DNA from 3 places in the Mycobacterium burgundiense genome. Region 3 is predicted to be linked to each of the others. Evidence: riboswitches for the same ligand, from Rfam matches in the RefSeq annotation. Region 3 holds a riboswitch; each other region holds the start of a gene.
What was found. Region 3 has a riboswitch for thiamine pyrophosphate ahead of RCP80_RS01815 (ECF transporter S component). Riboswitches for the same ligand answer to the same signal wherever they lie in the genome.
Positions count from the first base shown of each region.

Region 1: it holds a riboswitch for thiamine pyrophosphate, as region 3 does, so the genes downstream of both, thiC (phosphomethylpyrimidine synthase ThiC) here and RCP80_RS01815 (ECF transporter S component) in region 3, are expected to answer to the same signal.
Region 2: it holds a riboswitch for thiamine pyrophosphate, as region 3 does, so the genes downstream of both, thiO (glycine oxidase ThiO) here and RCP80_RS01815 (ECF transporter S component) in region 3, are expected to answer to the same signal.

Region 1 is NZ_OY726397.1:4,291,664-4,293,924, reverse strand. It holds gene thiC (phosphomethylpyrimidine synthase ThiC) at 1-1,168, opposite strand, end outside; TPP riboswitch at 1,162-1,271, opposite strand; gene RCP80_RS20480 (HNH endonuclease signature motif containing protein) at 1,317-2,261, opposite strand, start outside.
Region 2 is NZ_OY726397.1:4,306,200-4,308,460, reverse strand. It holds gene RCP80_RS20575 (NUDIX hydrolase) at 1-146, shown strand, start outside; gene thiE (thiamine phosphate synthase) at 127-807, opposite strand; TPP riboswitch at 859-988, shown strand; gene thiO (glycine oxidase ThiO) at 977-2,005, shown strand; gene thiS (sulfur carrier protein ThiS) at 2,002-2,199, shown strand; gene thiG (thiazole synthase) at 2,204-2,261, shown strand, end outside.
Region 3 is NZ_OY726397.1:384,833-387,093, reverse strand. It holds gene RCP80_RS01820 (ABC transporter ATP-binding protein) at 1-349, opposite strand, end outside; gene RCP80_RS01815 (ECF transporter S component) at 346-984, opposite strand; TPP riboswitch at 978-1,089, opposite strand; gene RCP80_RS01810 (histidine phosphatase family protein) at 1,133-1,678, opposite strand; gene RCP80_RS01805 (CbtA family protein) at 1,697-2,261, opposite strand, start outside.

The DNA.
Region 1 (2,261 bases), 1.5 Mb from region 3:
AGCAGAGCATCGCGGTACCGGCCTGGGCGATGATCGCGGCGCCGATGGCCGAGGTGATGTGGTCATATCCCGGCGCGATGTCGGTGGCCAGCGGGCCGAGCGTGTAGAACGGCGCCTCCTCGCACAGTTCCTCCTCGAGCCGGACGTTCTCGACGATCTTGTGCATCGGCACGTGGCCGGGACCCTCGATCATGACCTGCACGCCATGGCTTTTCGCGATCTTGGTGAGCTCGCCGAGGGTGTGCAGCTCCGCGAATTGCGCCGCGTCATTGGCGTCGGCGATCGAGCCCGGCCGCAGTCCGTCACCCAGGGAGAACGTCACGTCGTAACGGGCGAAGATCTCGCAGAGTTCGGCGAAGTGCGTGTACAGGAACGATTCGGTGTGGTGCGCCAGACACCAGGCGGCCATGATCGAACCGCCGCGCGAGACGATTCCGGTCACCCGGTCGACGGTCAGCGGGATGTGCCGCAGCAGCACCCCGGCGTGCACCGTCATGTAGTCGACGCCCTGTTCGCACTGCTCGACCACGGTGTCGCGGTAGATTTCCCAGGTGAGCTGGGTGGGGTCGCCGTCCACCTTCTCCATCGCCTGATAGATCGGCACGGTGCCGACCGGGACGGGGGAGTTGCGCAGGATCCACTCGCGGGTCTCGTGGATGTTCTTCCCGGTGGACAGGTCCATGATGGTGTCGGCACCCCAGCGGGTGGCCCACACCATCTTGTCGACCTCCTCGGCGATGGACGAGGTCACCGCGGAGTTGCCGATGTTGGCGTTGATCTTCACCGCGAACGCCTTGCCGATGATCATCGGCTCGATCTCGGGGTGGTTGTGGTTGGCGGGGATCACCGCGCGACCCGCGGCCACCTCCGATCGGACGAGTTCGGTTGGGACACCCTCGCGTTCGGCGATGAACGCCATCTCGGCGGTGACCTCGCCGGCGCGGGCGCGTTGCAGCTGGGTACCGCGATCCCGGGTCACCGACCGCCTCGGCAGGCCCGCCTCCAGGTCGATCACGGCGGCCGGGTCGGTGTAGGGACCGGAGGTGTCGTACAGGTCCAGGTGGTCGCCGTTGCTCAGATGTACCCGCCGAAACGGCACCCGGGCGCCGTCGGGCAGGTCCCGATAGATCTTGCTGCTGCCCGAAATCGGGCCCAAAGAAACACTCATTTCAGTGCACTCCCTACGCCGGCATTACCCGGTCAGGTTCGTACGGTCGACGACCCCAGTCGTCCTCTCAGCGCGCTCGGTGCGCACTCCCGTGTGGGTTTGACGTCGCTCACCATAGTGGGCGGTGCAGCGTTCCGCTAGTGCGGGCTCAGAAGGGTGGGGGCGGTTCAGGGTTCAGTGCGTAGTGCATGGCATTGCGGTTGCGCTCGTAGGTGATGCGGGCGAGGCGTTCCTGTGCGCGGGTCGTGGCGCGGGTGGGCATGGCTGCCCCGCGCATCGGACCGGGCGGTGGACTGCTGGTCAGCGTGAGTGCTCCGGTGGGTTTGGCCAGGACCGGAAAGAACAGGGCGCCATTGGGTTTGGTGGTGTAGGTGTGACCGGTGGGGGAGGTCCACGTGACGGTGCCGTCGGGTTGCTGGGTGTCCTGCCACCAGCGGGGGCCGGTGTAGAAAGTTTTGAGCAAATGATGGCGACGGCAGAGAAGTTTGAGGTTGGAGGGGTGGGTGGGGCCGTAGGGCCAAGGGGTCGTGTGGTCGATGTCGCAGACCTCGGCCCGGGCGTCGCAGCCGGGGAAGCGGCAGGTCAGATCGCGGCAGCGGATGAAGTCGGCCAGTGCGGTCGAGGGCCGGTAGCCGGTCTCGGCGGCGGCCTCACCGGGGTGGGCGAGCTTGCGTACCTTTGCGGTGGCCCGCGCGACTGCTTCAGCCAGTGCCTTCTCGTCGAGAACGCCGAATCCGGGCGCGTAGCCAATGGTTTGGGTCGCGTCGGTGATGACGGTGACGACGACTTCGGGCTGCGGTGGCGCGGGTTCGCTGAAGGTTGGGCAATCCTCGCGGCCACACTGGCACGGTAGCCGGGTGGCGCCGGCGGTCAGCGCGCCCACGGCATCGGCGCGGCGTTGGGCTTTGGTGCGCGGATCGTTGCCGCAGACGGTGTCGGCAAGGTGCTCGAGGCGCGCATCAAAGGCGATGGCATCGGGGGTGTGAACGGTGCCCCAGAGTTCGGCCATCCCGGCGCGGTCGGGTCCGATTCCGACTTCGCGGTCCTCGGCGGGGTTGCGGGCCGGTTTACGCGCGAGGCGATCGATGGTGAT
Region 2 (2,261 bases), 1.5 Mb from region 3:
CGCTGGACACCGTGCCCAACCGGGAGAGCTCCGAGCTGCGCTGGGTCGCCGAGGACGAGGTCACCGACCTGCCGCTGCATCCGGGGTTCGCGGCCAGCTGGCCGCGGCTGCGCGAGGTCGCGGCCACTATCCCGGTGTTCCGTTAGCCTCGAGCGCCGCCACCAACCGTCGCGCGGCCGCCGCCGGGTCGTCGGCGGCCGTGATCGCCCGCACCACCACCACCCGGCGGGCACCGGCCTCGATGACCTCCGGTAGTCGCTGTTCATCGATGCCGCCGATGGCGAACCACGGTTTGCCGGGCCGCCAGGCCGCGACGGTCCGGATCAGCTCCAGGCCCGGGGCGGCGCGGCCCGGTTTGGTCGGCGTCGGCCAGCAGGGACCGACACAGAAGTAGTCCACCGATTCCTCGATCGCGGCCCGCGCCTGCGCCTCGTCATGGGTGGACCGGCCGATCACTTGCCGGGCGCCGATGATGTCGCGCGCGACGTACAGCGGCAGGTCGTCCTGGCCGAGGTGCAGGACATCGGATTCGGCGGCGCGGGCGATGTCGGCGCGGTCGTTGACGGCGAACAGCGCGCCGTGCCGGCGGGCCGCGTCCGCCAGGATCTCCAGCGCCGCGAGTTCGTGGGCGGCCTCGAGCGGACCGAACTGCCGCTCCCCGGGCGAGCCCTTGTCGCGCAGCTGGATGATGTCGACCCCGCCGGCGAGGGCGGCCTCGGCGAACTCCGCGAGGTCGCCGCGTTCGCGGCGCGCATCGGTGCACAGATACAAGCGGGCGGTGGCCAGTCGATCCAACGGCAGCGGCATGGGTGGGGTCACGCCGTTCAGGCTATCGCCCGGGTGGTGAGTACCCTGGTCAAGAGGAATCACGGGAGCCCGGCGGACCGGGCTGAGAGTGGACCTGCTCGTCGCGTTCGACGGCAACCGGTCCTTACCGTCGCACCTGATCCGGGTCATGCCGGCGAAGGGAGGAAGCATGAGCCCCCGAGATTGCGCTCGGAGCGTGGCCGTCATCGGCGGTGGCGTCATCGGACTGTCGGTGGCCCGCCGGACCGCGCAGGACGGTTGGGCGGTCCGGGTGCACCGCACCGAGGTGCCGGGGGCCTCCTGGGTGGCCGGCGGCATGCTCGCCCCGCACAGCGAGGGCTGGCCCGGCGAAGAGGAACTGCTGCGCATCGGGCTGGCCTCGCTGGCGCTGTGGCGCGCCGCGGGTCCGGGCTCGTATCTGGACGGCCTGCCGCCGGAGGTGGTGACCGCCCATGAGTCGTTGGTGGTGGCCGTGGACCGCGCTGACGCCGCCGACCTGAAGACCGTCGGGGACTGGTTGGCCGCCCAAGGCCACCCGGTGCAGCCGACCACCGCGGCGCGCGATATCGAACCGCTGCTCGCGCAGGGCATCCGGCATGGCTTCTGCGCGGGTACCGAACTGGCGGTGGACAACCGCGCGGTGGTGGCGGGGCTCGCGGACCACTGCGAGCGAATCGGGGTGCAGTGGGCCGGACCGGTCAACGATCTCGCCGACGTCGACGCCGAGACCGTGGTGATCGCCAACGGGTTGGATGCGCCGTCGCTCTGGCCGGGCCTGCCGGTGCGCGCGGTCAAGGGCGAGGTGCTGCGGCTGCGCCGGCGCAAGGGCAGCATGCCGGTGCCGCGCCGCGTCATTCGCGCCCGGGTGCACGGCCGGCAGGTGTATCTGGTGCCGCGGCACGACGGCGTGGTGGTCGGCGCCACCCAGTACGAACACGGCCGCGACACCGCGCCCGCGGTCGCCGGGGTGCGGGAACTGCTCGACGACGCCTGCGAGGTGATGCCGGCCCTCGGCGACTACGAACTGGCCGAGTGCGGTGCCGGGCTGCGGCCGATGACCCCCGACAATCTCCCGATCGTGCAGCGCCTCGACGAGCGCACGCTGGTGGCCGCCGGGCACGGCCGCTCGGGTTTCCTACTTGCCCCCTGGACCGCCGAACGCATTGCCAACGAATTGAAAGTGAGTGTTGTCCCGTGATGATCCTGGTGAACGACGAACAGGTCGAGCTCGACGAGGCCACCACGGTGGAGGCGCTGATGGACCGCCTCGGTTTCCCGGACAAGGGGATTGCCGTGGCCCTGGACTGGGCGGTACTGCCCCGATCCGATTGGCACACCGTGCTTTCCGACGGCGCCCGAGTGGAAGTGGTGACGGCGGTGCAGGGTGGCTGATGCGATGCTGACGATCGCGGACCGCAAGTTCGGCTCGCGGTTGATCATGGGCACCGGCGGTG
Region 3 (2,261 bases):
TGAAGTTCTCCATTCCGAACGCCACGTCGTCACCGACTCGGGACAGGATGACCTGCGAGGCGGGATTCTGCAGCACCATGCCGATGCGGCTGCGGCGCTCACCCGGCGGTGCGCCGTCGATCAGCAACCGACCGCCCTCGTCACCTTCTTCGTGACCCCCCAAGAGACCGGCCAGCCCTTGCAGCAGCGTGGATTTGCCGGACCCGCTGGCCCCCAGCAGCAATACCCGTTCGCCTGCGGCGATATCGAGGTCGAGGTCGCGCACCGCGTAGCGGGGCCGGCCCGCATGCCGCCAGGACCAGCCGCGCGCGGCGACGGCGGCACCGCTCGAGGGTCCGATCGTGCTCACCGCGTGAGGTCGCTGCGCGACCCCGTCCGGCCCGAGGCAAACCGCGACAGCGCGCCGGTCTTGGCGAGCCCGCGCACCGCGTACCAGGACAGGGCGCCGGCGATGACCGCCCCGGAGACGATCCCGGCGACGGTGTAGGTGACGGCGAATGCCGCCGCGGCCCCGGGGTACCAGAGCACGAGGTCGTTCGCCGCCATCGCGACGCCGGCGACCGCACCGGCGAGCACCGCGACCGGCAGGTTCCACACCCGATACAGGAAGATCGCGAACACCAGTTCGGCGCCCAGGCCCTGAACCAGCCCGGAAACCAGCGTCAACACGCCCCACTGGTTGCCGACCAGCGCCGAGACCGTGGCCGCGACGAGTTCACCGTAGATCGCAGCGCCGGGCTTGCGGATCACCATCGCGACCAGCACCCCCGCGAACAGCCAGCCACCGCCGGCCAACGCCTGCAGGCCGGGCAGCAGCGCGCCCAGCGGTGCGGTCAGCGGGTTGGAGGCGATGTTCCACAGCACGAAGACCAATCCGGCGGCGACGGCGAGCACGCTGGCCACCACGATGTCGACCACCCGCCAGCGATACACCCGGTTGGTGGCGCCGCGGCCGACGAAATCGGGTTCGGAAACGTTGGTCATCGGATCACACTCCCTACGCCGGCATTACCCGGACAGGTGCATACGGTCGACGGCGCTCAGCCGTCCTCTCAGCGCACTTCAGCGTGCACTCCCGCGTGGGTTTACCGAACCAAGGTAGCGCAGTCGCGAGGGCGTTCGCGCCCTGCAGTCAGCGGCGCAGGGTCCACCCCGCGGTCCGGTGATGCAGCACCGTCCGGCTCAGCGGGGCCACGTCGATGCGCCAGAACGACGCCGGCGGGGCGTCCAGGACCACGACGACGGCGGCGCGGATCACCGCGGGATGGGTGATGGCGCAAATCCGGGCGGGTCGCTCGACCAACCCTGCCAGCCAGGCCCGCACCCGCACCACCAGCTCGACGATCGACTCGCCGCCGTGCGGCGCCGCGGTGGGGTCGGTCAGCCAACAATCGAGATCATGCGGATCGACGGCGGCCAGTTCGACGCCGCTCCACCGGCCGACATCGAGGTCCGCCAGGGCCGGCTCGGGTTCGGCGGGGAGCCCGGCCAGCTCGGCGGTCTCTCGGGTACGCAACTCCGGTCCGCACAGTGCGTACTCGAAATCATCAGGGCCAGAGCCGGATTCGAGTTGGCGTCGCCCGAGCCGGGACAGTGGCTCATCCAACGCGAAGCGTCCGGCTGACGTGGCGTCGGTCATTGCGTGCGACACCAGCGTCAGCCGGACGACTTCAGTCATGGCGACTCGATGCGCGCGCTACGCGCTCGTGCCGCCGACGGTGCTCTGCTGCCGTTTGCCCTCGAGCAGCCGGGACACCAACGCGGCGAAGACCAGCCCGATGGCGGCCCACATCACGATCTGAGTGCCCAGCGAGAACAACCGGAACTCGTAGAGGTCGTCGGCGGGGAAGCCGTCGAACACGATGGTGCCGGCCGCATCCACGATGGGTCCCGGGGTCTCGTCGATGGTCGGCAGAATCAGCATCACGATCGCGACCGCGACCAGGTATCCGGCGGCGCCGGCCAACGTCGCGTTCCAGGCGCCGAGCTTGGGCGCCAACCGGCTACCGAGGTAGACGGCGGCGGCGAACAGCACCGCCGACAACGCGACCAGCAGCAGGTACAGCAGCGTGCGCTGGTTGATGGTCTCGTCGAGGCTGACCGCGGGCGGGTTCGGCGGATACTTCAGCGCCGGCACCAACCACAGCGCGACGAACATGCCCCCGGCGATCAGCACCGACAGCAACCGCGCGGACAGCTGCGCGCGGCCGTACAGCACGCAGAACACGATCGCCAGCAGCGCCGCCATTGCCACACTGAAC